Rhodopseudomonas palustris: one gene and its partner. The protein of the gene in region 2 interacts with the protein of the main gene of each other region in a pairwise test. Links are inferred from orthologs where the notes say so. Each region holds a gene or a part of one and is shown on either strand. Other genes may lie near its edges. The genes, in order: rho and hfq.

The links.
Region 1: the proteins of hfq (region 2) and rho interact in binary tests that used the Escherichia coli proteins (3 or more experiments, as listed by UniProt). The link is inferred for Rhodopseudomonas palustris from one-to-one orthologs.

Annotation. Positions count from the first base shown.
Region 1 is NZ_CP058907.1:308,620-324,877, forward strand. The notes cover bases 13,334-16,234. They hold rho (transcription termination factor Rho), read right to left. Parts: upstream 15,467-16,234; coding sequence 14,201-15,466; downstream 13,334-14,200. Other genes in these bases: mnmE (tRNA uridine-5-carboxymethylaminomethyl(34) synthesis GTPase MnmE), read right to left, coding at 13,334-14,113; hemJ (protoporphyrinogen oxidase HemJ), read right to left, coding at 15,726-16,166. In the rest of the region: HZF03_RS01450 (L,D-transpeptidase family protein), read left to right, coding at 82-645; HZF03_RS01455 (YggS family pyridoxal phosphate-dependent enzyme), read right to left, coding at 727-1,386; HZF03_RS01460 (diguanylate cyclase domain-containing protein), read left to right, coding at 1,557-3,230; leuS (leucine--tRNA ligase), read left to right, coding at 3,436-6,066; LPS assembly lipoprotein LptE, read left to right, coding at 6,053-6,616; holA (DNA polymerase III subunit delta), read left to right, coding at 6,673-7,704; HZF03_RS01480 (ParB/RepB/Spo0J family partition protein), read right to left, coding at 7,966-8,856; HZF03_RS01485 (ParA family protein), read right to left, coding at 9,029-9,883; 16S rRNA (guanine(527)-N(7))-methyltransferase RsmG, read right to left, coding at 9,911-10,582; tRNA uridine-5-carboxymethylaminomethyl(34) synthesis enzyme MnmG, read right to left, coding at 10,754-12,622; more of mnmE, read right to left, coding at 12,788-13,333. UniProt on the Escherichia coli protein: Facilitates transcription termination by a mechanism that involves Rho binding to the nascent RNA, activation of Rho's RNA-dependent ATPase activity, and release of the mRNA from the DNA template.
Region 2 is NZ_CP058907.1:2,756,975-2,770,470, reverse strand. Bases 2,323-5,083 are described here. They hold hfq (RNA chaperone Hfq), read right to left. Parts: upstream 3,947-5,083; coding sequence 3,698-3,946; downstream 2,323-3,697. Other genes in these bases: ntrX (nitrogen assimilation response regulator NtrX), read right to left, coding at 5,026-5,083; HZF03_RS12625 (D-amino-acid transaminase), read right to left, coding at 4,128-4,985; hflX (GTPase HflX), read right to left, coding at 2,323-3,686. In the rest of the region: gyrA (DNA gyrase subunit A), read right to left, coding at 1-2,116; more of hflX, read right to left, coding at 2,319-2,322; more of ntrX, read right to left, coding at 5,084-6,393; HZF03_RS12615 (sensor histidine kinase NtrY-like), read right to left, coding at 6,410-8,701; ntrC (nitrogen regulation protein NR(I)), read right to left, coding at 8,861-10,303; HZF03_RS12605 (two-component system sensor histidine kinase NtrB), read right to left, coding at 10,313-11,485; tRNA dihydrouridine synthase DusB, read right to left, coding at 11,482-12,483; HZF03_RS12595 (bifunctional 2-C-methyl-D-erythritol 4-phosphate cytidylyltransferase/2-C-methyl-D-erythritol 2,4-cyclodiphosphate synthase), read left to right, coding at 12,757-13,496. UniProt on the Escherichia coli protein: RNA chaperone that binds small regulatory RNA (sRNAs) and mRNAs to facilitate mRNA translational regulation in response to envelope stress, environmental stress and changes in metabolite concentrations.

The DNA of each region.
Region 1 (16,258 bases), 2.4 Mb from region 2 along the record:
AGATAGGGAGCGATTCCGCGGAATTTAACTGCAGCAGCCTAAATTTGCCGCCATGATGCCTGCGGCAAACTTCCCAGACGTATGAAAAAGACAACCAAATCAGCCCCTTCAGAGAAATCGCCAAGGCCGCTTGCCCGGGTGCAGGTGCGCGCGGCGGCCGGCCAGCGCAGCCGCGGCTGGCTGATCGCCGGCGGGCTGACCATCCCGGTGGCGCTGGGGCGCGGCGGCATCCTCGCCAACAAACGGGAAGGCGACGGCGGCACGCCGCGCGGCACGTTTCACCCGCTACGGCTGTGGTGGCGCCCCGACCGCGGCCCCCGGCCCCCGACACATCTGCCGATCCGCATTATCGGCCCTGACGATGCCTGGTGCGAAGACCCAAAGAGCCGGCACTATAACCGGCCGATCCACCGGTCATCCGCCGGCGAAGGGGATCGGCTGACGCGAGACGATCACCTCTACGACCTGATCGTCGAGATCGACCACAACACCCGGCCGCGGATTGCCGGCCGCGGCAGCGCCGTTTTTCTTCATCTGGCCCGCGACAATTTCGGCCCGACCGCCGGCTGTGTGGCGATGACTCGCGGCAACTTGCAGCGTCTGCTGGCCCGAATCGGGCCACGGACGAAGATCGTCATCGGTTAGCCTGACGAGCTTCGGTGTCACCACCCGCGCAGGCGGGTGCTAACCCCAGCGTTTTGGAAGACCCCTGGCGTCATAACGGCTTCAGCGATGCCCGAAGATCGCCGACCCGACCCGCACATGGGTGGCGCCGAATTGGATAGCGGTGGCGAAGTCGGCGCTCATGCCCATCGACAGCTTCGAAAGGCCATTGCGCTTGGCGATCTTGGCGCATAGCGCAAAATGCGGCGCCGGCGCTTCATCGACCGGTGGGATGCACATCAGTCCGCTGATGGTCAGCCCCCAGCGCTCGCGGCAAGCGACCAGAAAGGCATCGGCATCCTGCGGCGCGATGCCCGCCTTCTGCGGCTCCTCGCCGGTGTTGATCTGAACGAACAGTTCGACCTTTCGGCCAGCCTGCGGCAGCACCTTGCTCAGGGCTTCGCACAGGCTGTCACGATCGACCGAATGGATCGCGTCGAACAGCGCGACGGCGTCCTTGGCCTTGTTGGACTGCAGCGGTCCGATCAGATGCAATTCGGTGCCGGGGTATTCGTCGACCAGCGCCGGCCATTTGCCCTTGGCTTCCTGCACGCGATTTTCGCCGAACACACGCTGGCCGGCCGACAGCACCGGGCGGATCGCCTCCGCCTCGAAGGTCTTCGACACCGCGATCAGCGTCACCTCACTGCGCTCGCGCCGTGCATCCTTGCAGGCACTCGCGATTTCGGCCTCGACCGCGGCCAGATTGGCGGCGGCGCTCATCGGCTCAAGGCTCCGGAAGATGCTCGGCGGCGGGAGAAAGGCGGCCTTGGCGGCGCGATGAATGCGGCGAGTTCGTCCACGGTTCCGGCTTCGCTCAAATTGTAATGAATCGGGGAAAGGCTTCTTGAAGCCTTCCTCCTAGGATGATTGCGGGGGGTCGAGGGGCAACGATGTCACGCATCGCAATCGTCCGCAAGAAAGCCAAGCTCAGAGCCTTGCTCGGCATCCGTGCCAGGCTCGTGGTGCTGGCGCTGATCCTGGTCTGTCCGCTGATGCTGGACCGGGTGCGTCTGCTCGAAGCGACGCGCACCGCACAGCTCGCCGCGATGGCCAATGAGCTGTCGACGCTGGCGCAGCGCACCGCGGATGCCGAGCGCGAGGTGATCTCGTCGGTCGAAGCGGTGCTAAAATCAGCCGCCTACGTGCACGCCGCCGCCGCCCAGGCGGGACGAAGCTGCAGCATCCTGCGCGCCAGCCTGCGGGTCGATCTGCCCTCGATCCGAATGCTGATGGTGGCCGGCCCCGACGGCGTGGTGCACTGTTCGACCTCTTCGATGTTCGTCGGCAGCAACATCAGCGACCGCCCATACTTCCGTAAGGCTTTGGAAACACACGACTTTGTCGTGAGTGACTTCTTGGTCGGCCGTCAGACCCAGAAGGGCACGATCCTGGCCGCCTACCCGGTCTCGGCGATCGATACCGGCGAAGAGGCGGTGATCGTCGCCGGCATGAATTTGGACTGGCTGTCCGACATGATGAGCAGCCTGGCCGGCCGCGCCGGCGTCAACGCCGCCCTGATCGACGGCGAAGGCACCGTTCTGGCCGCGCCGCCGGACGAGCGCAGCCTGATCGGCAAGAAGCTCGACCGTTTGGCGCTGCTGCCGGCGATGGCGGAGACTCCGCAAGGCCGCAGCAGCATTACCATGCGGGACGATGCCGGACGGCTGATGACCGTGAGCCGGATTCCCGGCACCAGCGCCAGGCTGGTCGTGACCGTGGACGAGAACAAGGTCTCGGCCGGGATCAATCACGACATCCGCACCGCCTATCTGCAGCTCGCGCTGGTCTGCCTGTTCGTGCTGCTCGGCGCGCTGATCGCGGCCGAACGGCTGATCGTCCAGCCGATTTCGGTGCTGACCGGGGTCGCCAAGAAATTCGCCGAAGGCAACTGGTCGGCCCGGGTGGCGCGCAAGCGGCTGCCGTCGGAATTCGTGCCGCTGGCGCGCGCGTTTAACGCGATGGCGGCGCAGCTCGGCCAGCGCGAACGTGAGCTGGTCGCCAGCAACAGCCGCCTGACCGTGATGGCCTCGATGGACCTGCTGTCGGGCCTCGCCAACCGCCGCGGCTTGCAGAGCCGGCTCGACTTCGAATGGATGAAGGGCCAGCAGACCGGGCATCGCCTGGCGCTGATGATGATCGACGTCGACCATTTCAAGCTGTTCAACGATTCGTACGGCCATCCCGAGGGTGACGCCTGCCTCAGCCGGATCGGCGAGACGCTGGCAGCGGTGGCCGACCAGACCGGCGGGTTCGCGGCCCGTTACGGCGGCGAGGAGTTCTGCCTGCTGCTGCCGGAAACCGGGATCGGCCGCGCCCTCCAGGTCGGCGAGCTGGTCCGCACCACCGTCGAACAGCTCGCTCTGCCGCATAAGACCAGTGCGTTCGAGCATGTTACCGTCAGCATCGGCGTCGCCTGTACGCTGCCGAGCGAACACGCCTCCCCGGCCGAGCTGATCGAGGCTGCCGACGCAGCGCTGTACGCGGCCAAACATCGCGGCCGCAACAATGTGGTCGAGCACGGCTTCATCCGGGCCAGCGACGGCCCGGTGGCGATGGCGAGCTGAGGCTGCTCAAGGGCCGCCCGGCGAGCTGCCGGGCTTGCGCCATCCCATTGACCCGACACCATGTTTCATGGCCTAGTCCGCGCGCTTCGCGCGCGATTTGACCCGAGCCCCCGCACCGGTTGGCGACCTCGGCCGCGCCCCGTTTTCCGCCCTGATCCGCGCTCGAACCGGCCGGCCGCCTTCTGATCTTCCGAACCCTGATCTCATGAGCAACGAACGATACAACGCCCGCGAATCCGAGCCGAAGTGGCAGGCGAAATGGGACGAGGCGAAGATCTTCGCCACCCGCAACGACGACCTGCGCAAAAAGTATTACGTGCTGGAGATGTTCCCGTATCCGTCGGGGCGGATCCACATGGGTCACGTGCGCAACTACACCATGGGCGACGTCGTCGCGCGGACCATGCGGGCGCGCGGCTACAATGTGCTGCACCCGATGGGATGGGATGCATTCGGTCTGCCGGCCGAGAACGCGGCGATCGAGCGCAAGATCGCCCCGAAGGCTTGGACCTACGACAACATCGCGGCGATGAAGAAGCAGCTTCAGACCATGGGTCTGTCGCTGGACTGGGCGCGTGAATTCGCGACCTGCGATCCGTCCTACTACAAGCACCAGCAGAAGATGTTCCTCGACTTCCTGAAGGTCGGGCTGGTCGAGCGCGAGAAGCGCAAGCTGAACTGGGACCCGGTCGACATGACCGTGCTGGCCAACGAGCAGGTGATCGACGGCCGCGGCTGGCGCTCGGGCGCGGTGGTCGAGCTGCGCGAGATGAACCAGTGGGTGTTCAAGATCACCAAATACGCCCAGGAGCTGCTGGACGCACTGGATACGCTGGACCGCTGGCCCGACAAGGTGCGGCTGATGCAGCGCAACTGGATCGGCCGCTCCGAAGGCCTGATGGTACGCTTCGCGCTCGATAGCGCGACCACACCGGCCGGCGAGACCGAGCTGAAGATCTTCACTACCCGTCCGGATACGCTGTTCGGCGCCAAGTTCATGGCGATCGCAGCCGACCATCCGCTGGCGCAAGCCGCGGCGGCGAAGGACCCGAAGGTCGCCGCGTTCATCGACGATTGCAAGAAGCGCGGCACCGCGCAGGCCGAGATCGATACGGCCGAGAAGCAGGGCATCGATACCGGCATCCGCGCCGTGCATCCGTTCGATCCGAGCTGGAAGCTGCCGGTCTACGTCGCCAACTTCGTGCTGATGGAATACGGCACCGGCGCCATCTTCGGCTGCCCGGCGCACGACCAGCGCGACCTCGACTTCGTCAACAAGTACCAGCTCGGCAATACGCCCGTGGTCTGTCCCGAAGGCCAGGACCCGGCGACCTTCGTCATCACCGACACCGCCTATGACGGTGAAGGACGGATGATCAACTCCCGCTTCCTCGACGGCAAGACGATCGCCGAGGCGAAGGAAGAAGTCGCCAAGCGGCTGGAGACCGCGCAGCTTGCCGGCGCACCGGTCGGCGAGCGCAAGGTCAATTTCCGCCTGCGCGACTGGGGCATCTCACGTCAGCGCTATTGGGGTTGCCCGATCCCGATCATCCACTGCCCGACCTGCGACGTGGTGCCGGTGCCGGATGCGGATCTGCCGGTGGTGCTGCCGGAGGACGTGTCGTTCGACAAGCCGGGCAATGCGCTCGACCATCACCCGACCTGGAAGCACGTCACCTGTCCGAAGTGCGGCGGCAAGGCCGTTCGCGAGACCGACACGATGGACACCTTCGTGGACTCGTCCTGGTACTTCGCGCGCTTCACCGATCCGTGGAACACCGAGGCGCCGACTACGCCGGACGTCGTCAACCGGATGATGCCGGTCGATCAGTACATCGGCGGCGTCGAGCATGCGATTCTGCATCTGCTGTACAGCCGGTTCTTTACCCGGGCGATGAAGGCGGCGGGTCACATCGACATCCAGCATGACGAGCCGTTCGCCGGCCTGTTCACGCAGGGCATGGTGGTGCACGAGACCTATCGCAAGGCCGACGGCCACTTCGCCTCACCGGCCGAGATCTCCATCACGGTCGAGGGCGATACCCGGCGAGCGACGCTGCTCGACGGCGGCTCGCCGGTCGAGATCGGCCCGATCGAGAAGATGTCGAAGTCCAAGCGCAACACCGTCGATCCCGACGACATCATCGGGACCTACGGAGCCGACACCGCGCGCTGGTTCATGCTGTCGGATTCGCCGCCGGATCGCGACGTGATCTGGAGCGAGGAAGGCGTCAAGGGCGCGTCGCGCTTCGTGCAGCGGCTGTGGCGGATGGTGAACGATGCGGCCCCGATCGCCGCTTCGGCCCCGGCCGAACGGCCGGCGAGCTTCGGCGCCGATGCGCTCACCTTGCGCAAGGCCGCGCATGGTGCGCTCGACAAGGTGCTGTCCGGCATCGAGCGGCTCGCCTTCAACGTCAGCCTGGCGCATATCCGAGAGTTCTCGAATACCCTCGGCGACGCGCTCGCCCGTTCGCAGACGCCCTCGCCCGATCTCGCCTGGGCGATTCGCGAATCGACCGTGATCCTGGTGCAGCTCTTCCACCCGATGATGCCGCACCTCGCCGAGGAATGCTGGACGGTGCTCGGCCAGACCGGCTTGGTCTCCGAGGCGCTGTGGCCGCAGATCGAACCGGATCTGCTGGTCGAGGACAGCATCACCCTGCCGGTTCAGGTCAACGGCAAGAAGCGCGGCGAGGTGACGGTGCCCCGCGACGCTCCGACCGGCGAAATTGAGGCTGCCGTTTTGGCGCTCGATGCGGTAAAACAAGCCTTGGGTGACAAGCCCGTTCGCAAGGTGATCGTCGTCCCGCAGAGGATCGTGAATGTCGTCGGCTAAGCCCGCGGAGCTCAAGAAGTTCGTCGTCCGGTTGGCGCTGGCGGTTGCGCTGGCGGCCCCGGTCGCCGGCTGCTTCCAACCGATGTACGCCGATCGCGGCGACGGTTCGCCGACGCTGCGCGATAAGCTGAACGCCATCGAAGTCCCGCCGCTGGATATTCCGAACGGGTCGCGCAATTCCCGCCTTGGCGTCGAGCTGCGCAACAAGCTGATGTTCAAGCTGTACGGCAGCGCCACCGGCGCGCCACCGCTGTACACGCTGAAGATCTCGATCTCGACCTCGCGGTCGTCGCTGATCGTCGATCCCAGCACGCAGCTGCCGACGATCGAAAACTACGCGATCGACGCCAGCTATCAGCTCAAGGACATCGCCACCGGCAAGACCGTGGTGAGCGGCAACACTTTCTCGCGCGTCGAATACGACGTGCCCGGCCAATCGCAGCGCTTCGCCCGCACCCGCGCCGGCCGCGATGCGGAAGACCGCGCCGTGCAGGAGATCGCCGAGAACATCAACACTCGGCTCGCCTCGTTCTTCTACGCCGGGATGTGATCCGCGATTCCGCCGAGCACGCGGTGTTGGTTCATATTCGGCTCTGGCGCTGAGTAATGGTTGCGCTTCGCGGCAAAGATGCCACCTCGTTTCTGGCTAGGCCCGATCCGGGCCGGCCGATCGTGCTGCTGTACGGACCTGATGCGGGCCTCGTGCGCGAACGCGCCGATGCGCTGATCGCGGCCTCGCTCGACGATCCCAAAGACCCGTTCGCATTGGTCCGGCTTGATGGCGACGAACTCGCCGCGGAGCCGTCGCGGCTGGTCGACGAAGCCCTGGCGATTCCGATGTTCGGCGGCCGGCGCGCGATCCGCGTTCGCGCCGGTTCGCGCAGTTTCGTCGCCGGCGTCGAAGCTCTGATCACCTCGCCACCGCGGGAATGCCGCATCGTGATCGAGGCCGGCGATATCAAGCCGGACCACGCGCTGCGCAAGGCCTGCGAGAAAGCTGCCACCGGCGCAGTCGCGATCGGCTGCTATCCGGACGCCGAAGCCGACATTGCCCGGCTGATCGACGACGAACTGCGCGGCTCGAATCTGCAGATCGCCAAGGATGCGAGGGCGGTGCTGACGACGCTACTCGGCGGCGACCGCCAGGCCTCGCGCAACGAACTGCGCAAGCTTGCGCTGTACGCGCATGGCAAGGGCGAGGTCACGCTGGACGACGTGATCACCTGCGTGTCGGATGCGTCCGACCTCAAGCTTGATGCAATTGTCGACGCCGCGTTCTCGGGCAAGCCCGTCGTGGTCGAGACAGAATTCGCCAAGGCGATGGTGGCCGGAACCTATCCGGGTCAGATCATCCTTGCGGCGCAGCGCCACGCCGCGTTTCTGCACAAGACCAGCCTCGTGGTCGAAGGCGGTACGCCGGCCGCCGTGGTGCTCGATTCCGGATTTCCGCGGCTGCATTTCTCCCGCAAGGCCGCAGCCGAGACGGCGCTCCGCAATCTCTCGACGACCCGCCTCGCGCAGATCATCGAGCAACTCGCGAGCGCCGCACTCGAAACCCGCCGCCAGGCCACACTCGGCGCAGCGATCGCGCAGCGGACGCTGCTATCAATCGCCGTCAGCGCGAGGCGCCGGAGTTAGTCTCGTTGTTACCATCCGTAGGGGGACCTGGCGTATCGCGAGCTACGCGCACCTCGCCCCCCTTCGTTCGTCATTCCGGGGCGCGCGTAGCGCGAGCCCGGAATCCATAACCACTGCGCCCTCGGCTCGGAGCCCAGAGCAGCCTCGCCGTGTCCTCACGAGAAGTTTGTGAGTATAGATTCCGGTTTCGCGCAGCTACACCGCGCGCCCCGGAATGACGAACGAGAGATCGTCGCCTCAGGCGTCAACGAACAACGCGGACTAACCGCCCACCTCGAGCCGGCGGATGATGTCGTCGAGCTGATCGAGATCGGCGTAACGGATTTGGACTGCGCCGGTGCCTTCGTGATCGTCGATCGTCACCTTCATGCCGAGCGCATCGCTGAGGCGTTTTTCGAGCGCCAGCGTGTCGGCGTCCTTTACCGACTTGGCGCTCGCCGTGGCGCGGGGCTTCTGCGGCTTGCGCTCCGGCACGCCTTCTTCATGCGCGAGCGCTTCGGTTTGCCGGACATTGAGCCCTTCAGCGACGATCCGCTTGGCGATCGTCGATGGATCGGGCAGACCGATCAGCGCGCGGGCGTGACCCGCGGTCAATTCGCCGGATGCGATCAACGACTTGACGTCGTCGGGCAGCTTGATCAGCCGCATCATATTGGCGACGTGGCTACGGCTCTTGCCGACGATCTTGGCGATCTCTTCCTGGCTGCGATTGAACTCGGCCGCCAGAGCCTGATAGCCCAGCGCCTCTTCGAGCGGATTGAGATCTTCGCGCTGAACGTTTTCAACGATGGCGATTTCCAGTGCGAGCGCGTCCGATACGTCGACCGGAACGATCGGCACTTCGTGCAGACCGGCGCGCTGCGCCGCGCGCCAGCGCCGCTCGCCGGCGATGATCTCATAGCGATCGGCGGAACCCTTCACCGGACGAACCACGATCGGCTGGATCACGCCGTGCTGCTTGATCGAGTCGGACAATTCACCAAGCTCGGCATCGGTGAAGGTGCGACGCGGGTTGCGCGGGTTAGCCTTGATGAATTCGATCGGCACCTTGCGCTGTGCCCGCGGCCGCTCGACCTGCGTGGCCTCGCCGCCGACATCGCCGATCAGACTCGCCAAGCCACGCCCCAGTCGCGAACGGTGCTCATCGGCCATCGCCAGCTCCCTTGGATTCACGTCGCTACTCCGCACTGATGAAATGAAATGTTGTTAGTTCGCGTCGTCATTACGAAGCGGCATCGCAAGCAAGCCGGCGCCCTGCCCGGCTCTGGATCGCGTTGCTCCGCCCGCAATGACGAGGCGTGGTCGGCGCCGCCGGCCGCGCACCTCAATGCGTGGTGCGGAGTTCGCGCTCGCGCTGAATCACTTCGGTGGCGAGCTTCAGATAGGCTTCGCTGCCGACGCATTTCAGATCGTAAACCAGCACCGGCTTGCCGTAGCTCGGCGCTTCGGAGATCCGCACGTTACGCGGGATCATGGTGTCGTAGACCTTCTTGCCCATGAACTGGCGCACGTCGGCGACAACCTGGCTCGACAGATTGTTGCGGCTGTCGAACATCGTCAGCACGATGCCGTGGATCGTCAGGCTCGGGTTGAGGTTGGCGCGGACCTGCTCAACCGTCTGCAGCAATTGCGACAAACCTTCGAGCGCGAAGAACTCACACTGCAGCGGCACCAGGATCGCATCCGCGGCCGCCATCGCATTCACAGTCAGCAGATTCAGCGAGGGCGGGCAGTCGATCAGCACGTAGGTGTAGTCGAGCGGCGGATCGATGTCCTTGTTGAGCACGCCGATCGCATCGCGCAGCCGGAACGCGCGGTCACCGCGATGGCCGAGCTCGAGCTCGAGGCCCGACAGATCCATCGTCGAAGCTGCGATGTGCAGCCGCGGCACCGCGGTCGCGACCACCGCATCACGGAGTGGCGCTTCACCGGCCAGCACGTCGTAAGTTGAAGTGTTACGATCGCGGCGGTCGATGCCGAGCCCGGTCGAGGCGTTGCCCTGCGGATCGAGATCGACAATCAGCACGCGCTCGCCGATCGCGGCCAGGGCCGTGCCGAGATTGATCGCGGTGGTGGTCTTGCCGACCCCGCCCTTCTGGTTGGCGAGCGCGATGATGCGCGGACGCCCGGGCTCTGAATTCGCCCTATCCCCTTGATAAATCTCGTCAATTACGGTCATGGCAGGTTCTTTTGGCTCGCGGTGGCGTTATGTGCGTCGTTCGATGTGGTCGATTTCGACGATCCAGCCTTGGCCACCGGTCACGCTGGCATGCAGCTTGGGCTGGAATTTCCAATATTTAGTAGCTTCCGTCAATTCTGCATCTACATCTTGACCTTTCAGGAACAGCGCCTTTGTGGTTCCGGGGGTCATCAGCGGTTCGGCAAAACCGATGAGCTGGTGTAGCGGAGCGACCGCACGGGCGGTGATGCAATCGAGTGCTTGTGGGAATCTATCCACGTTATCCCCGATGTCCGCGAGAATGACTGTGCCCGGAGCGCCCGCGACGCGGAGCGCCTCGCGCAGGAACGCGGCCTTCTTGGCAATCCTCTCCACCAACGTGACGTGTCCACCGACGTCCGCCATCGCGCAGGCCAGTACCACACCGGGAAACCCGCCTCCCGATCCGAAGTCGAGCCATCGCCGGGCATGCGGCATCAGACTGACCAGCTGCAGCGAATCCGCGATGTGCCGGGTCCAAAGCTGCGGCAGGGTCGAGGGAGCGACCAGATTGGTCTTAGCCTGCCATTGCTGCAGTAGCACGACATAGGCATCGAGGCGGGCTTCGAGCGCCGACGAGATTGGGATGAGCTTCAGCGCCGCCGCTTTGTCAGCGTCGAGATCTGAGACGGAAACGAGAGGTCTGGCAGCGCGCTGCATGGAACTTCACTGCGGGGGAGACGGCCGTGGAGGCCTTTTTAGATTATATTCTCGCAAACCGATTCCGACCACCGAATACGGCACCGATCTGCAATCGACGGCTAGAGTTTCACGTGAAACACGACGGAGCCGAGAGGTGGAGGTGTTTCACGTGAAACGCTGGTTGCCACCCTACCCCGTCGATTTCCGCTTCCGTTGTTCACGCCGCAGATAGGCGGCGAGAATTCCGAGGGCCGCTGGCGTGATGCCGTCGAGCCGACCCGCCTGCCCAACGGTGTGTGGGCGATGCCGCTCCAGCCGCGTGCGAGCCTCGTTCGACAGACCGGGGACCGCCGCGTAATCGACATCGGTAAGCCCGAGACTTTCGTCCCGACGAAACGCCTCGACGTCTGCGGTCTGGCGCTCCAGATAGACATGATATTTGGCGTCGATCTCGACATGCACCGCGATCGCCGGATCGACCTTTCCAAGCTCCGGCCATATCGCGCGAACCTGAGCCCACTCGATTTCCGGATAGGACAACAGATCGAACGCGGAGCGGCGCTGGCCATCCCGGTTCAGTGCCAGTCCGTGCTTGGCTGCTTCGTTCGGGGTGATCGACAGCGATTGGGCAAGCGCTTTCGCGTCAGAAAGTGCGACCATTTTGTCCTGATGGAAGGCCGACCGCTCCACCCCGACGCAACCGAGTGCTAGGCCCTTGTCGGTCAGACGCTGGTCGGCGTTGTCGGCTCGAAGGGTCAGGCGATACTCGGCCCGAGAGGTGAACATCCGGTACGGCTCGGTGATGCCGCGGGTCACCAGATCGTCGATCATCACGCCGAGGTAGCCGTCGGCGCGATCGAACACCGCCAGATCGCCACCTCCCGCGGACAATGCCGCGTTGAGCCCAGCGACCAGACCCTGGGCTGCCGCCTCTTCATAACCGGTGGTGCCATTGATCTGCCCGGCCAGGAACAGCCCGCGCAGCCGCTTGGTCTGCAGCGTCGGCTCCAATTCCCGCGGATCGACGTGATCGTATTCGATCGCGTATCCCGGACGGAGCATTTCGGTTCGCTCCAGCCCCGGAATGGTCTTCAGGATTGCCCGCTGCACCTCTTCGGGAAGCGACGTTGAGATCCCGTTGGGATAGACGGTCGGGTCATCAAGCCCTTCCGGCTCCAGGAAGATCTGGTGGCCGTCGCGATCGCCGAATTTGACGATCTTGTCCTCAATCGAGGGGCAATAACGCGGCCCAGTCGATTGGATCTGCCCGGAATACATCGGCGAGCGATGCACATTGGCGCGGATCACCTCATGGGTGGCCGGCGTCGTCCGGGTGATGCCGCATTCGATCTGCGGCGTGGTGATTGCCGGCGTCAGGACCGAAAACGGTTCCGCCGGATCATCGCCAGGCTGCATTTCGACGGCGCTCCAGTCGATTGTCCGGCCGTCCAGACGTGGCGGAGTTCCGGTTTTGAGGCGACCGAGCTTAAATCCGAGCGCTTCGAACGACGATGAAAGCCCCATCGCTGGGGCCTCGTCGATCCGGCCAGCGGGCCAGCTTCGCTCGCCGAGGTGAATGAGGCCGCGCAGAAAGGTCCCGGTCGTAATGACGACCGCCGCGGCAGCAAACTCCCGGCCGTCGCCGAGCCGAATGCCGCTCACACGGCCGTCCTGCCATAGCAGCGCGTCGGCCTCCCCTTCGATCACCGACAAATTCGGAAAGCCCTGGATCGCGGTCTGCATCGCGGCCGCATATAGCTTGCGATCAGCCTGCGCCCGCGGGCCGCGGACCGCGGGGCCTTTACGGCGGTTCAGCATCCGAAACTGAATGCCGCCGGCGTCGGCGACCCGGCCCATCAGCCCATCCAAGGCATCCACTTCGCGGACCAGATGACCTTTGCCCAACCCTCCGATCGCCGGATTGCAGGACATCGCACCTACGGTGGCAAAACGATGGGTAACGAGGGCAGTAGCCGCGCCGATCCGGGCAGCCGCAGCCGCAGCTTCGCAGCCGGCATGGCCGCCGCCGATGACGATGACGTCGAAAGAGGTACGCATGGTGGGGTTGTAGCTCAGCTCCGGGGAGCTTTGAAGGCGAGTTCGCCGATCTTGATACCGGCTGAACCTCACCGAACTGTTTCACGTGAAACAGCCGAGCCCAAATCCCGATAGCGTGGTTAACCTTTCGTTACCACCGGCTGACCGGCCGAGACCCGAGCAAGCCTATTTGCCAATGCAGAACCGGCCGAAGATCTCACCAAGGACATCCTCGACGTCGACCCGCCCGAGCAATCGGCCGAGACTGTGAGCCGAAGCGCGGAGTTCTTCGGCGACGATTTCTTCGGCCAGTCCCGGCACGAGGCTGCGTGTCAGCGATGCCGCAGCATCGGCGAGCAACCGCCGATGGCGGTCGCGCGTGATCAATCCGGCTTCTGCGGACCCGAAATACTGCGCAGCAAATTGCGTCAGTTCGCGCAGCAAATCCGCAAACCCCTCGCCGGTCGTGGCCGAAATCCGGAAACCGGGCTCTGACGGGCCGGATTCTGCCACCTCGCCGGTCGCCAAATCGATCTTATTCCGGACCCGCCAGACTTCCGGTCCGCTGACATCGGGATCCGAAGCATCCGTGGTCGTGCTCAGCCACAGAACAAGGTCCGCCGAAGCGGCTCGCGAGCGGGCGCGTCGCATACCCTCCTGCTCGACCGGATCGTCACTGTCTCGCAGTCCCGCCGTATCGATCACCGTCACCGGATAGCCGTCGAGATCGAGCTGGATTTCGATCACATCCCGGGTGGTGCCAGCATGCGGCGAGACGATCGCCACCTCGCGGCGCGCCAGGCGATTGATCAGAGTGGACTTGCCGACGTTCGGCGGCCCGGCGATCGCCACCACCATCCCGTCGCGAAGCTTTTCGCCCCGGCCCTGCTCGGCCAAGACCTCGGCGATCTCTGCCGACAGCTCGGCGATCTTCGCCCGCGCCGGCCCCATCAGCTCGTCGGCAACGTCGCCTTCGTCGGAAAAGTCGATCCCTGCTTCGACCAGTGCCAGTGCCTCGATGATCTGGTCGCGCCATCGCCGCGCCCGGTCGCCCAGCACGCCGCCAAGTTGGCGGAGCGCCTGCCGACGCTGCGCGTCGGTGTCCGCATGGATCAGATCGTCAAGACCTTCGGCTTCGGTCAGGTCGAGCTTGCCGTTTTCGAATCCACGCCGGGTAAACTCGCCCGGCTCCGCCGGCCGCACGCCTTCGAATGCCGAGAGGGTCTTGATCAGCGCCGCCGCCACTGCACGGCTACCGTGGATGTGCAATTCGGCAACGTCTTCGCCGGTAGCGGACGCAGGCGCCGGAAACCACAACGCCACGCCGTCATCGATCAGATCACCATCGCGGCTCCGAAGATCACAGCGTACCGCGCGCCGGGGCGGCGGTAATGATCCGGTCAGCGCCGTCAGCACTTCACCCGCTCGCGATCCGGAAACACGCACGATTGCGATCGCCGACGGCAGCGGTCCGGTCGCAAGGGCGAAGATGGTCTGATCGCTCGGATGCATGGCGCTGTCTTGCCGAGGCGCTGTTCCGAACGCAAACAAAAAGGGCGCCCCGTGGGGGCGCCCTTGATGGCCGGCTATTCAACTCGCTCAGGTGTTCATCGAGTCGAAGAATTCCGAGTTGTTCTTGGTGTTGCGCAGCTTGTCGAGCAGGAACTCGATCGCGTCCATCGTCCCCATCGGGTTGAGGATACGGCGCAGCACGTACATCTTCTTCAACAGCTGCGGGTCGGTGATCAGCTCTTCCTTGCGGGTACCGGACCGCGAGATGTCGATCGCCGGGAACGTGCGCTTGTCGGCAACCTTGCGGTCGAGGATCAACTCCGAGTTGCCGGTGCCCTTGAACTCTTCGAAGATCACTTCGTCCATGCGCGAGCCGGTGTCGACCAGCGCGGTGGCGATGATGGTGAGCGACCCACCCTCTTCGATGTTACGGGCGGCGCCGAAGAATCGCTTCGGCCGCTGCAGCGCGTTGGCGTCCACACCGCCGGTCAGCACCTTACCCGAAGACGGTACCACCGTGTTGTAGGCCCGGCCGAGGCGGGTGATCGAGTCGAGCAGGATGACGACGTCGCGGCCGTGTTCGACCAGGCGCTTGGCCTTCTCGATCACCATCTCCGCGACCTGGACGTGGCGAACCGCCGGCTCGTCGAAGGTCGAGGAAATCACCTCACCCTTCACCGAGCGCTGCATGTCGGTGACTTCTTCGGGCCGCTCGTCGATCAGCAGCACGATCAGATAGCACTCTGGGTGATTCGCCGTGATCGAGTGTGCGATGTTCTGCATCAGCACGGTCTTACCGGTGCGCGGCGGCGCGACGATCAGAGCGCGCTGGCCCTTGCCGATTGGGGCAACGATGTCGATGACGCGGGCCGACAGATCCTTGCGGGTGGGATCGTCGATCTCGAGCCGGAAGCGTTCATCCGGAAACAGCGGCGTCAGGTTGTCGAAATTGACCTTGTGCTTCGACTTCTCGGGATCCTCGAAGTTCAGCGAGTTGACCTTGAGCAGCGCGAAGTAGCGTTCGCCTTCCTTCGGGCTGCGGATGTGGCCTTCGATGGTGTCACCGGTGCGCAGGCCGAAGCGGCGGATCTGCGAGGGCGAAACGTAAATGTCGTCCGGACCGGGAAGGTAGTTGGCATCCGGCGAGCGCAAGAAGCCGAAACCATCGGACAGCACCTCGACGACGCCTTCGCCGATGATGTCGGTCTCTTTGGCCGACAACTGCTTGAGGCAGGCGAACATCAGCTCCTGCTTGCGCATCGTGCTGGCGTTCTCGACCCCGAGCTCTTCCGAAAACGAAACGAGTTCGGCCGGCGTCTTGGCCTTCAGGTCTTGAAGTTTGATTTCCCGCATGGGGGTGGTCCTGTGGAAACGAGACTGGGGATTCGTCAGCGGAAGAAAAAGCGGGAGGAAATAACCGGAGTCCGCAGGTCTTCAGGTCGACGGTGTCTTGAGCAAGGAAGGTGCGGGAGGTTTCAGACCCGATGCGGCGGCCGGTTCAAAAGGAACCTGATCGCAACCACATTCGCCTGCTTTAGGTGGGACGAATGCCAGTATAGAAAATCCGTTGCGTCCACGCAAGACGATCGACGCCGTACCGAAATCAGTGCCGTCAGAACGGCTTGACGATCACGAACAGTACCGCCGCGATCATCAGAAGCGTCGGTATCTCATTGATAATACGGTAGAATTTATGAGACCGGGTATTCCGGTCAGCGGCGAAGTCACGCACATAGCGGCCGAGCAGCAGATGAATCACGGTCATCAGCACGACCGCGGCGAGCTTGGCGTGAAACCAGCCCGAGGTGAAATAGCTCTGCTCCCAGGCGATCGCCAGACCAGCGACCCACGCGACCATCATGGCCGGATTCATGATCGCCCGGTACAGCCGGCGTTCCATGATCTTGAAGGTCTCGGACTGGGTCGATCCGACTTCGGCGGTGCAGTGGTAGACGAACAATCGCGGCATATACAGCATGCCGGCCATCCAGGAGATCACCGCCACCACGTGCAGGGTCTTCACCCACGGATAGACATCCACCCAGTCGATCATTCGATCTTCCATTCCGCTGTGCCGCGAAGCTGTCAGACGATCCGGAACGCAGGACCTGCATCGCGCGTTGATCGAATGCTCGAATGCGGAGA
Region 2 (13,496 bases):
GTCCGCCGGCGGCGGTCAGCAGCACGTCGTCGCGCTCGGTGCAGATCTGCACGTCGACGATCGCCTCGCCCTCATCGAGCTTCATCGCGATGATTCCGGAGCGGCGGACGTCGACGAAGTCGGACAGCTTGTTGCGGCGGACGTTGCCGCCGGTGGTGGCGAACATCACGTCGAGCTCGCTCCACGAGGCTTCGTCCTCCGGCAGCGGCATGATCGTGGTGATGCGCTCACCCTGCTCCAGCGGCAGGATGTTGATCAGCGCCTTGCCGCGGCCGTTCGGTGGCGCCAGCGGCAACCGCCAGACCTTCTCCTTGTAGACCTGGCCGCGCGACGAGAAGAACAGCACCGGCGTATGCGTCGAAGCGACGAACAGCCGCGAGACGAAATCCTCCTCGCGCGTGGCCATGCCGGAGCGGCCCTTGCCGCCGCGGCGCTGTGCCCGATAGGTCGACAGCGGCACGCGCTTGACGTAGCCGGCGTGCGACACGGTCACCACCATGTCCTCGCGCTGGATCAGGTCTTCGTCTTCGACCTCGCCTTCCTGCTCGGCAATCACGGTCCGGCGCGGCGTTGCGAACTCGGCCTTGACCTCGCCGAGCTCGGTCTTGACGATCGCCTGCACCCGCGCCCGCGAGCGCAAGATTTCCAGATAGTCGGCGATTTCGACCGCGAGCTTGTCGAGCTCTTCGGATATCTCTTCGCGCCCCAGCGCGGTGAGGCGCTGCAGCCGCAGATCGAGAATCGCTTTCGCCTGTTCGAACGACAGCCGCGCAGTGCCGTCGGGATTGAGCTTGTGGCGAGGATCGTCGATCAGCGTGATCATCGCCGCGACATCCGCCGCCGGCCAGTCGCGCGACATCAGGGTCTCACGGGCCGTGTTCGGATCGGGCGAATTACGGATCACACGAATGATCTCGTCGATATTCGCCACCGCAATCGCGAGGCCGACCAAGATGTGGGCGCGATCGCGGGCCTTGTTGAGCAGGAATTTGGTGCGGCGGGTGACGACCTGTTCGCGGAACGCGACGAAGACCGTCAGCAGATCCTTCAGGTTCATCAGCTGCGGCCGGCCGCCTTCCAGCGCCACCATGTTGGCGCCGAAATTGGTCTGCAGCGGCGTGAATTTGTAGAGCTGATTGAGCACCACTTCAGGCACGGCGTCGCGGCGCAGCTCGATGACCACGCGGAATCCGTCGCGGTCGGATTCGTCGCGCAGGTCGCCGATGCCTTCGATCTTCTTTTCACGCACCAGTTCGGCGATGCGCTCGACCATCGTGGCCTTGTTCACCTGGTACGGGATCTCCGAGACGATGATCGCCTCGCGGTCCTTGCGGACGGTCTCGATCTCGACCTTGCCACGCATCACGATCGAACCGCGGCCGGTCTGATACGCAGCACGGATGCCGGCGCGACCGAGGATGATGCCGCCGGTCGGGAAGTCAGGACCCGGCACGATCTTGTTGAGATCGTCGATCGACAGCGCCGGATCGTCGATCAGCGCGACACAGGCGTCGATCACCTCGCCCAGATTGTGCGGCGGAATGTTGGTGGCCATGCCGACCGCGATGCCGCCGGCGCCGTTGACCAAGAGGTTCGGGAACTTGGCAGGAAGGACCTGCGGTTCCCTCTCCGAATTGTCGTAGTTCGGCTGGAAGTCGACGGTGTCCTTGTCGATATCGTCGAGCAGCGTCTGCGCGATCTTGGTCAGGCGAGATTCGGTGTACCGCATCGCCGCCGGCATATCGCCGTCGACCGAACCGAAATTGCCCTGACCGTCGATCAGCGGCACGCGCATCGAGAAGTCTTGCGCCATACGGACCAGCGCGTCGTACACCGACTGGTCGCCGTGTGGATGATACTTACCGATGACGTCGCCGACGGTGCGCGCCGACTTGCGATACGGCTTGTTCCACTCGAAGCCGTTCTCGTACATGCCGTAGAGGATACGGCGATGCACCGGCTTCAACCCGTCGCGCGCATCCGGCAGCGCTCGCGCCACGATCACGCTCATCGCGTAATCGAGATAGCTGCGCTTCATCTCGTCGAGAATGGATACGGGGCGAATATCCGAGGGCGCCTGCGGCCCCTCGGGCTTCTCGTCGTCTTTGTCGGACAAGGGTGAATTCCGGTCAGAATCTGATCGGATCCGTATAGCGTATCGGGGTGTTGTGAACCACCCTTTCGGAGGCTGTTTTCGAAGGTTTTTCCGCTCGTTTTTCCAATAACTTACCGGGCGTTTTCGAAGCGCTCGGAAAGCCTTCCGGCGAAGCGCCGAAATCGGTGGCGGCGGCGCTCGTTACGCGCGCCGATTCGCGCCCTCAATCCGGCCGCGGCAGCGCGCCGAAACGGTCGATCACGATGTCGCGCTTGTTGTCCTCGACCCGCACCGTCATGGCGTAGCGGCCGTCGACCAGATCCTTCGCCAGCACCTCGGTGTTGCGATGGAGCCAGCTCACGCCGGCACCGTCCGCCGCATCGATCGACAGATCGAGCACGGTGCGCGTGGCAGCCAGGCGCTGTTCGATCGAGAGCAGCAGCTCGTCGACGCCCTCGCCGCTCACCGCCGACACCAGCAGGCATGGATGATCTTCGGGCCGGCGCGCCGCGATGTTCTTCAGCTCGTCGCGCTGCTCGGGCTCGAAGCGGTCGATCTTATTCCAGACTTCGACAATTCGGCCGCTGGCCGCATCGACGCCGAGCTGGCGCAGCACGTTGTCGACGTCGTGCTGCTGGGCTTCGGCATCCTCGTGGCTGATGTCGCGGACGTGCAGGATCAGATCGGCTTCCAGCACTTCTTCCAGCGTCGCGCGGAACGCGGCGACGAGCTGGGTCGGCAGATTGGAGATGAATCCAACAGTGTCGGACAGCATCGCCTTGCCGCCGTGCGGCAGCTGGATCGCGCGCAGCGTCGGATCGAGCGTGGCGAACAGCATATCGGCGGCCTGCACATCGGCGCGCGTCAGGCGATTGAACAGCGTCGACTTGCCGGCATTGGTGTAGCCGACCAGCGCGACCACGCGATACGGTACGCGCTGCCGGCCGGCGCGATGCAACCGGCGCGTCGCCTGCACCTTCTTCAGCTCGGCTTCGAGCTTGGTGATGCGCTCGCCGATCAGCCGGCGGTCGGCCTCGATCTGGGTTTCACCGGGGCCACCCATGAAGCCGAAGCCGCCGCGTTGGCGTTCGAGATGGGTCCAGGATCGCACCAGACGCGAGCGCTGATAGTTGAGATGCGCCAGTTCGACCTGGAGCGTGCCTTCGCGGGTCTTGGCGCGGCGCCCGAAGATTTCCAGGATCAGGCCGGTGCGATCCAGCACCTTGGCGTTCCAGGCCTTCTCTAGGTTGCGCTGCTGGATCGGCGACAGCGCGCAATCCATCACGATGAGGTCGGCGCCGTGCGCCGCGATCAGGCCGACGATCTCCTCGACCTTACCCTTGCCGAGATAGGTCGCGGGACGGATCTGGCTGATCGGCGTGAGCACTGCCTCCACGACGTCGAGGTCGATGGCGCGGGCGAGACCGGCGGCTTCATCCAGCCGCGCGTCGTTGTCGCGAACGGCCGTATCGACGGCGTCCGGATCGCCCCGGCGCACACGCAAATACGGACCGACAACGATGACTCGTCCAGTCTCACCCTGCCCCGATCGCGGACGATCGGCGCCCCCGTCAATGCTGCGGGGTTCCAATCAGGCCCGCCTCAAGCTGGCGAGTCCTCGCCGCTTTCGAACAGCTGGATCGGCGCCCCCGGCATGATCGTCGAGATCGCGTGTTTGTAGACGAGCTGCGAATGACCGTCGCGCCGCAACAAAAGGCAAAAATTATCGAACCAGGTGACAATACCCTGCAACTTCACCCCGTTGACCAAGAAGATCGTCAGGGGAGTTTTCGTCTTGCGTACGTGGTTGAGGAAAGTGTCTTGAAGGTTTTGTGCGCGGTCTGCCGCCATTTTTTATCCCGCAATTGGTTTTGTCTTTTCTTGCCGGTGCGCGTCTCTCTATCGGAGCTCCACCCCGGTTGCCGACTCCTCTGAGATCCCCCTCCAGAAGCCGACGGTCCGATTAGAGGGTAGGCATGGCTTTTAAGCAAGCAACTAAAACCCCGAGTGGATGCTCCCCGCGCCGCAAAGCTTAAGAAAACACCGCAAATCGGTGAAACTGCTCTCTTAGACGTTTGGCCAATGCGCCCGGCTTGCCGTCGCCGATCGGCTGCCCGTCGATCGCCACCACCGGCATCACGATCTGGCTGGACGCGGTGACGAATGCCTCGGCGGCACTGGCGGCCTCGGCCGGCGTGAACGGCCGCTCCTCGAACCGAACCTGCAGCGCTTCGAACGCATCCATCAGCACCGCACGGGTGACGCCGGGGAGAATGCCGGCCTCGGCCGAGCGGGTCACCACCCGGCCCTCTTTGGTGACGATCCAGGCGTTGCTGGAGGCGCCTTCGGTGACATAACCGTCGCGGTCGACGTACCACGCCTCGTAGGCACCGGCCTCGCGCGCCGCCTGCTTGGCCAGCACGTTCGGAAGCAGCGCCGTCGACTTGATATCGACCCGCGGCCAACGGTTCTCCGGCAGCGTGATCACCTTGATGCCGTGAGCGGCGTTGGCCTGCCCCTTGGCCGGATCAAGGCTGCGCGCCGTCACCACAACCGCAGGCTTCACCGGTGCGGCCGGAAAGCCGTGATCGCGCCGCGCGACGCCGCGCGTCACCTGCAGATAGACGATTCCGTAGTTCACCCGGTTGCGCCGCACCACTTCATGCATCACGACCGTCAGCGCCGCGAGCGGCATCGGCACCTTGATCCGCAATTCGCCGAGCGAGCGCTGCAGCCGCGCCAGGTGCCGCGGCATGTCGACCAGCTTGCCGCCGCGGACTTCGCAGACCTCATAGACGCCATCGGCGAACTGATAGCCGCGGTCTTCGATGTTCACGCTCGCATCGCGCATGTCGAGATAGCGGCCGTTGACATAGGCGATGCGCGACATCGATCGGATTCCAGGTCTGAGATACGGATTGAAGGAAGACTTAGCCGACGCCGAGCGCCTTGAGCTTGCGATGCAGCGCCGAGCGCTCCATCCCGACGAATTCGGCGGTGCGCGAGATGTTGCCGGAGAACCGGCTGATCTGAGCGATCAGATAATCGCGCTCGAACGCCTCGCGGGCCTCGCGCAGCGGCAGGCCCATAATGTGCTCGCCGTTGTTGCCGGTCGGCATCGTCGGCACCATCGAACCGACATCCTGCGGCAGCATGTCGGCGGTGATCACCGCATCCGGACCGCCGCCGGCCAGAATCATCAGCCGCTCGACGTTGTTGCGGAGCTGGCGGACGTTGCCGGGCCATACATGCGATTGCAGCACCGCCATGGCGTCCTGGCCGATCTGCCGGCGCGGCAGGCCGGTCGCCGCCGAGATCTGCTCCATGAAGTACTCGATCAGTTCCGGAATATCGTCGCGGCGCTCGGACAGCGGCGGCACGCGGATCGGCACCACTGACAGCCGGTGATACAGATCTTCGCGGAAACGGCCGGCGGTGATCTCCTCTTCGAGGTTGCGCGCGGTCGACGAGATGATGCGGACGTCGACATTGACCTTGGTGGTGCCACCGCAGCGCTGGAAGGTCTGTTCGACCAAGACGCGCAGAATCTTGTTCTGGGTCTCGCGCGGCATGTCGGCGATTTCATCGATGAACAGCGTGCCACCGTGCGCCTCTTCGAGCGCGCCGGCTTTGCGCGAATGCTCGCCGTTGGCTTCGACGCCGAACAGTTCGATCTCCATTTTCTCCGGAGTGATCGCAGCAGCGTTGATCACCACGAACGGCCCGTCGGCACGGGAAGAGGAGTTGTGCAGCGTCCGCGCCGCGAGCTCCTTGCCGGCGCCGGACGGGCCGACGATGAGGATGCGACTGTTGGCCTTGGCGGCGCGCTCGATGGTCTGGCGCAACTGATTGATGCAGGCCGAGCGGCCGACCAGCGTCGAGGCCGACGGCGCCAGTTGCTTCAGCTCGCGGACTTCACGCTTCAGCCGCGAGGTTTCGAGGGCACGCGTCGCCACCAGAATCAGCCGGTCGGATTTGAACGGCTTTTCGATAAAGTCGTAGGCGCCGCGCTTGATCGCCGCGACCGCGGTTTCGATGTTGCCGTGGCCCGAGATCATCACCACCGGAACGTCGGTGTGATCCTTCTTGATCTGCTCCAGCAATTGCAGACCGTCGAGCTTGCTGCCCTGCAGCCAGATGTCGAGGAAGATCAGGTTCGGCCGCCGGTTGGCGATTTCGGCCAGCGCCGAATCGCTGTCGCGCGCGGTGCGGGTGGAAAAGCCTTCGTCCTCGAGAATACCGGCAACGAGATCACGGATGTCCGCTTCATCGTCGACGATCAGAATGTCATTCGCCATGGTCGCGCCTGTCGCTTTAGCTGCCGCTGGCAGCCGCTATCCTTGGTTCGTTCTCGGCCTGCTGTTTTGGTTCACCCGATCCGGGAGGTGACGCCGGCTGACCGGACATCGCGAATCGGAGGCGCATCCATGCACCGCGCTGGCCTGGACGAACGTGGGATGCGTCGTTGAGTTCAATGCCGCCGCCGTGGTCGACCAGCACGCGTCCGACGATCGCAAGACCGAGGCCGGTGCCCTTCTCACGGGTGGTGACGTAGGGTTCGAGCAGCCGCGAACGGCTTTCTTTGGGCAGACCGATGCCGTTGTCGATCACGTCGATGACGACGTCGTCGCCCTCGCGTGCAGCGACCACTTCGATCTTGCCCTTGCCGAGTTCTTCTTCCGGCACGGCCTCAATCGCCTCGGTGGCATTCTTGATGATGTTGGTCAGTGCCTGCGAGATCAGGCGACGGTCGAAACGCGCATGCAGCGGCTCGTCCTTGATCTCGGCTTCGATGTCGACATCGGGATGACCAACGCGCATCAGGAAAACCACCTGCCGCACGGTGTCGCCGACGTCCTCGCCTTCGATCACCGGCTTCGGCATCCGCGCAAACCGCGAGAACTCGTCGACCATGCGCCGGATGTCATCGACCTGGCGGACGATGGTGTCGGTGCACTGTTCGAAGATGTTCTTGTCCTCGACGATCACCTTGCCGAATTTGCGCTTGATCCGCTCGGCCGAGAGCTGGATCGGCGTCAGCGGATTCTTGATCTCGTGCGCAATCCGGCGCGCCACATCGCCCCACGCCGAGGTGCGCTGCGCCGAGACGAGTTCGGTGATGTCGTCGAGCGTAATGATGTAGCTGTCGCTGGTGTGGCCGGTCTGTTCGGCAGTGACGCGAACGTTGAGGATGCGCTCGCGGCCGTCGCGGACAATGGTGATCTGGCCCTGCACCAGACGCTGCGATCCCTCGCGTGCAGTCCCCATGATCTCGTCGAGCTCGGGGATCACCTCGGACAGCGGATGGCCGAGCGCCTCGGCTTCGGCGTGGCCGATCAGCTTCTCGGCCGAACGGTTGAGAATGCCGATGCTGAGCGAACCGTCGACGCCGATGATGCCGGCGCTGGCCGACGACAGCACCGCCTCGATGAAGCGGCGGCGGCTGTCGATCAGTTCGCTGGCGCTGACCAGCTCGTCGCGCTGGGTGCGCAGCTCCTGAGTCATCTTGTTGAAGGTCATGCCGAGCTGCGACAGGTCGCCCTCGGATTTCGACACCGGCACCTGGACGTGCAGATCGCCGGTCGAGACCAGATGCGCCGCCCCCATCAGGCGGCGGATCGGCGCCACCAGCCAGTTGGCGAAGTTCAGGCCGATCAGCACCGCCGACATCAGCACCGTGAGTGCGATCACGGTGAACATCAGCGCGAACGCGACCTGGACGCCGAGCCGGCGCGCTTCGAGTTCGGAATATTCGGCGACGCTGGCCTGGGTCTGGCGCAGTTGTGCAACAACATGCGGATCGAGGAAGCGCGCGACGTACAGGAAGGTGTCTTCGAAGCCCTTCAGCCGGATCACCGCGGCGACGTAATTGGCCTCAATGAACACCGCGATCTGCGGTTCGGTGTCGTCGACGTTCTTCAGAAACTCCGGCGCCGGGACGTCGAAGTCGCGGCGGATGCCGTTCTGCGCCGCCTCCAGGATGTTGCGGTCTTTATCGATCAGCATCGCGCCAGGCAGATTGCGGGTCGCGGCGTCGTTGGTGAGAAATTCGCGGAAGGACTTGCGGTCGAGGTCGAACAGCGCGCGGGCATGCGAGATGTCGTTGGCCATGCCGAGGATGTCGCCGCGGATCAGCTGGCCGTGCTCGTGCAGATAGGCGTTGGCGACGATCAGCGAGTTCTGGATCACCGCACGGGTCGGGCCCGAGAACAGCCGATCAAGGCCGCGGTCGAGCGTGACGTTGGCGACGATCGACACCAGCACCGCCGGCAGCACCGCGATCACCGAGAACAGGCTGACGATCTGGATGTGCAGCCGCGACGCCGCCCGTCCGCGCCGGCGGGCCTGGACCACCTTCCAGACCTCTCGGGCGATGATGGCGAGCAGCAGCAGGATGGTGACGGCATTGATCAGCAGGAAGCTGACCACGACTTCCCGGGTCGGGGCGATCGGGGTCAGGCCGGTCAGGACGATGAAGGTCAGGAACGCCGAGAACAGCGCAACGCCGACTGCCATCGGGGCCAGCAGCTTGCGCCAGGTGCGCAGCCGCGGCTCGGCAGTCGAGGGGTCGTCAACGGGTTGGGCCGACGTCTCTGCGCTGGTCATTCCGGCAATAATCAATGAATGCGTTCAGCCCGCGCCGCTGGCGGACCGTGTGATGCATTCCTACAACAATGTTGCTCAATTGCGACAATATCGCGGCGCATCGCCCGAGCCACCTCGGGCGAGTACGCGGTCCACAGCCGAAAAACTTGCCTCGGCGTCTCAGCCGCCGGTGCGGTAAACCTGAATGTCGAGGTCGCGGATCTTCTTCCGCAAAGTGTTGCGGTTGAGCCCGAGCAAGTCGGCGGCCCGGATCTGGTTGCCGCGAGTCGCCGCCAGCGCTGCGGTGAGCAATGGCACCTCAATCTCGCGCAACACCCGATGGTAGAGGCCGGGCGGCGGCACGCCGTTCGGGAAGCCCGAGAAGTGCGACGACAGATACATCTCGACTGCGCCGCCGAGATTGTCGACGGTGTGCGGCGCACTGCCGCCGGCCACCACCGGCGGCGGCGCCAGCTCGCCATCGATCACCGAGGCGGTGATCACCTCCTGCGGATACAACGCTGCCAGGCGGCGGGCGAGATTTTCCAGCTCGCGGACGTTGCCCGGCCAGCGATGCTGCTTCATCCGCTCCAATGCGGCGGCATCGAGCTTCTTGGCCGGCAGACCGTCCTTCTCGGCCAGCGCAAAGAAGTGCCGAACTAGGTCCGGAAGGTCCTCGATGTGCTCGCGCAGCGGCGGCAGCCGCAGCGGCACCACGTTGAGGCGGAAGAACAGGTCTTCGCGGAACAGGCCCTGCTGGATCAGGACGCGCAGATCCTTGTTGGAGGCCGCGACGATCCGGACATCGGTCTTGATCGGGGTGCGGCCGCCGACGGTGGTATATTCACCCTGCTGCAGCACCCGCAGCAGACGGGTCTGCGCCTCCATCGGCATGTCGCCGATTTCGTCGAGAAACAGCGTGCCGCCCTCGGCCTGTTCGAACCGGCCCGAGGCTCGCGTGTTGGCGCCGGTGAAGGCGCCGCGCTCATGGCCGAACAATTCGGACTCGATCAGGTCGCGCGGGATCGCCGCCATGTTGACGGCGACGAACGGACCGTTGCGGCGCTTGCCGTAGTCGTGCAGCGCCCGCGACACCAGTTCCTTGCCGGTACCGGACTCGCCGGTGATCATCACCGTGAGGTCGGTCTGCATCAGCCGCGCCAGCACCCGATAGATTTCCTGCATTGCCGGCGAACGGCCGACCAGCGGAATCGAATCGAACTCGCCTTCGTCGTTGGCGCTGGAGATGCGCTCCTTCGGCTCGGCCAGCGCGCGGCCGACGATCGCGATCAGCTCTTTCAGGTCGAACGGCTTCGGCAGATATTCATAGGCGCCCTTCTCCGAGGCGCGGATTGCCGTCATGAAGGTGTTCTGCGCGCTCATCACGATGACCGGCAGGTTCGGGCGCAGCTTCTTGATCCGCGGCAGCAGATCGAACGCGTTCTCATCCGGCATCACCACGTCGGTGATCACCAGATCGCCCTCGCCCTGGCTCACCCAACGCCACAGCGTCGCCGCGTTGCCGGTCAACCGCACTTCGTAGCCGGCGCGCGACAGCGCTTGGTTGAGCACCGTGCGGATGGCGGTGTCGTCGTCCGCGACGAGAATACTACCTGCAGGCATTGGGAGTCCTCATCTTGCAGTCTGTGAGGCATCGGACGACGCCGGCGCGTCCTCGCCGTTCGGGGATTGAAGGGCCTTGGCGGTGTTGAACATTGGCATCAGCACCCGGAAGGTGGTTTTGCGCGGCTGCGATTCACACTCGATGATGCCGCCGTGATCGCCGACAATCTTCGCCACCAATGCAAGACCGAGGCCGGAGCCGGACGGCTTGGTGGTAACGAACGGATCGAACAGGTTCGGCAGCAGATCTTCGGGAACGCCGGGACCATTGTCCCGCACGCAGAATTCGAGCGGCAGCGACACCCGCGTCTTTTTGCCCGGCACCGACAGGCGGACACCAGGGCGGAACGCAGTGGTGAGTTGGATCTCACCATCGGAGCCGAGATCGACCACGGCTTCGGCCGCGTTCTTCACCAAGTTCAGGAACACCTGAATCAGTTGATCCTGATTGGCGAGCACCGGCGGCAGCGACGGGTCGTAGTCCTCGATGAACTTAATGTTGCGGGCAAAGCCCGACTGCGCCAGCCGCTTTACGTGATCGAGCACCGAGTGGATGTTCACCGGACCGCGCGCCACTGGGCGGTCGTCGCCGAACACTTCCATGCGGTCGACCAGCGTGACGATGCGGTCGGCTTCGTCGCAGATCAGGCGGGTCAGCATCCGGTCTTCGGCGGAGGCCTGCTGCTCCAGCAGTTGCGCCGCGCCGCGGATGCCGGACAGCGGATTCTTGATCTCGTGCGCCAGCATGGCGGCGAGCGCGATCACCGAGCGCGCCGCGCTGCGATGCGTGAGCTGGCGGTCCATCTTGTCGGCGATGGTGCGCTCCTGCAGCATCACCACAATATGGCCGGGCCGTTCGTTGAGCGGCGCGACGTGCAGATCGACCTGGCGGTCGGCGCCGATCCGCGGCGTCCCGAGATCGACCTTGTATTCATTGACCGGCGAATGCCCGATGCGCACCTGCTCGATCAGCGCCAGCAGCGGGCTGCCGAACGGCACCAGATCGGTCAGCGACTGCCGTCGCAGCAATTGCGTCGAAATCTCAAAGAACGACTCCGCCGCCATGTTGGCGTCCACGATCTTGCCGTCGGGACCGACCAGCAGAACAGGATTCGGCAACGCGTTGAGGATCGCATCGCTGTCGGTCGGCTGAGCCCGGCGCGGTTCGACAATGGCGTTCATGCGGCGGCCCTCCAGGCGAATTCTTCGTAGGCATCGGCGAGCGCACGGTGCACGCGGGCCGGATTCTCTTCGGTCAGAATGACGGCGCGCCAGCTCTTCAGAACGTCCGGCGAGGCGCCGGCGGTTGAGGCGGCGACCTCGAGCGACCAGCCGAGATGCTTGCGGGCATGACGCAGCCCGATCTTGACGCCGTACAGCGCCAGGATGTCGTCATAGAGCGTGCGCAAGTAGTCGCGCTGCATGGTCAGCGACGGCTCGGCCTCGGCTTTTCCCGTGGTGAGCTGGCGGCCGACCCGCCCCGGCAACCACGGCCGCCCCTGCGCGCCGCGACCGATCATCACTGCATCGGCACCGGAGCGCTTCAGCGCTTCGACCGCGCTGGCGTGGCAGGTGATATCACCATTGACCACCAGCGGAATCGAGATCGCATCCCTGACGGCGCGCACCGCATCCCAATCGGCTTCTCCCTTGTAGAACTGCTGCCGGGTGCGGCCGTGAACGGTGACAAGCTGAACACCGGCGTCCTGCGCACGACGCGCCAGCTCCGGCGCGTTGCGCGAACGATCGTCCCAGCCGAGCCGCATCTTCAGCGTCACCGGCACCCGCACCGCGCCGATCGTTGCTTCGATCAGCGTCAGCGCGTGATCGAGGTCGCGCATCAGCGCCGAACCGGACAGACCGCCGGTGACGTGCCGCGCCGGGCAGCCCATGTTGATGTCGATGATGTCGGCGCCGCCGGCTTCCGCGATCCGCGCGCCCTCCGCCATCCAGCGCGCCTCGCAGCCGGCAAGCTGGACGACGTGCGGCCCTTGGCCGACCTTGTCGCAGCGACGGACCGACATCCGCCGGCCGGCCACCAGATCTTCGCTGGCAGTCATCTCCGACACCACCAGACCGGCCCCCAGCTCCGCGACTTGCCGGCGGAACGGCGCATCGGTAATGCCTGTCATCGGCGCCAAGAACACCGGATCAGGCACCGCAATATTGCCAATCCTCAAAGGCGGCGAACCTGTTACAGTCGGGCGCGTCACTCGTTGCTCATTCTGTAGCCAGCGCAGTTGCAGGCTCGGCCTCGCTCAATGTTTGAGCATTGTAGATCATTGCCTACAGTTTAGCCAATCATATCTGACATGCAAGTGCGTTGCAGCAATTGTCCCCGGACGCCGGCGGATGCGGCGATGGAATCATGCTGCTTTCCTAGCCCGGCATGGTAAGGGCTGTGCACCGGCGCGACCAGCGCAGGCCATCCCAATTCCGTATCAATTGATCCGATGACGAACTCGCCCCGTACTGCTGCCATCATCGTCGCCGCCGGGCGCGGCCTGCGCGCCGGCGCGGGCGGCCCCAAGCAATACCGCACCCTCGCCGGCAGGCCGGTGATCGCGCGAGCGATGGAGCCCTTCTGCACCCATCCGGGCGTGATGGCGGTGCAGCCGGTGACGAATCCCGACGACACCGAGATGTTCAACGCGGCAGTCGCCGGCCTGAATTTCCGCCCGGCGGTGGGCGGCGGCGCAACCCGGCAGGCGTCCGTGCGCGCCGGCCTGGAGGCGCTGGCCAAGCTGAAGCCGGACATCGTGCTGATCCACGACGCGGCGCGTTGCTTCGTCACCCCGGAGCTGATCTCGCGCGCGATCACCGCGGCCGGCGCGACCGGCGCTGCGCTGCCGGTCGTCCCCGTGACCGACACGATCAAGCAGGTCGACAGCAGTGGCGCGGTCGACGCGACGCCGGACCGCGCTAGCTTGCGGATCGCCCAGACCCCACAGGCGTTCCGTTTCGATGTGATCCTCGACGCCCACCGCCGCGCGGCCTCTGGCGGCCGGGACGATTTCACCGACGACGCCGCGATCGCCGAATGGGCGGGATTGACGGTGTCGACCTTCGAGGGCGATGCTAACAACATGAAGATGACCACCCCGGAAGATTTCGCGCGCGAGGAAAGCCGGCTGATGGCCGCGCTCGGCGACATCCGCACCGGCACCGGCTACGACGTGCATGCGTTCGGAGA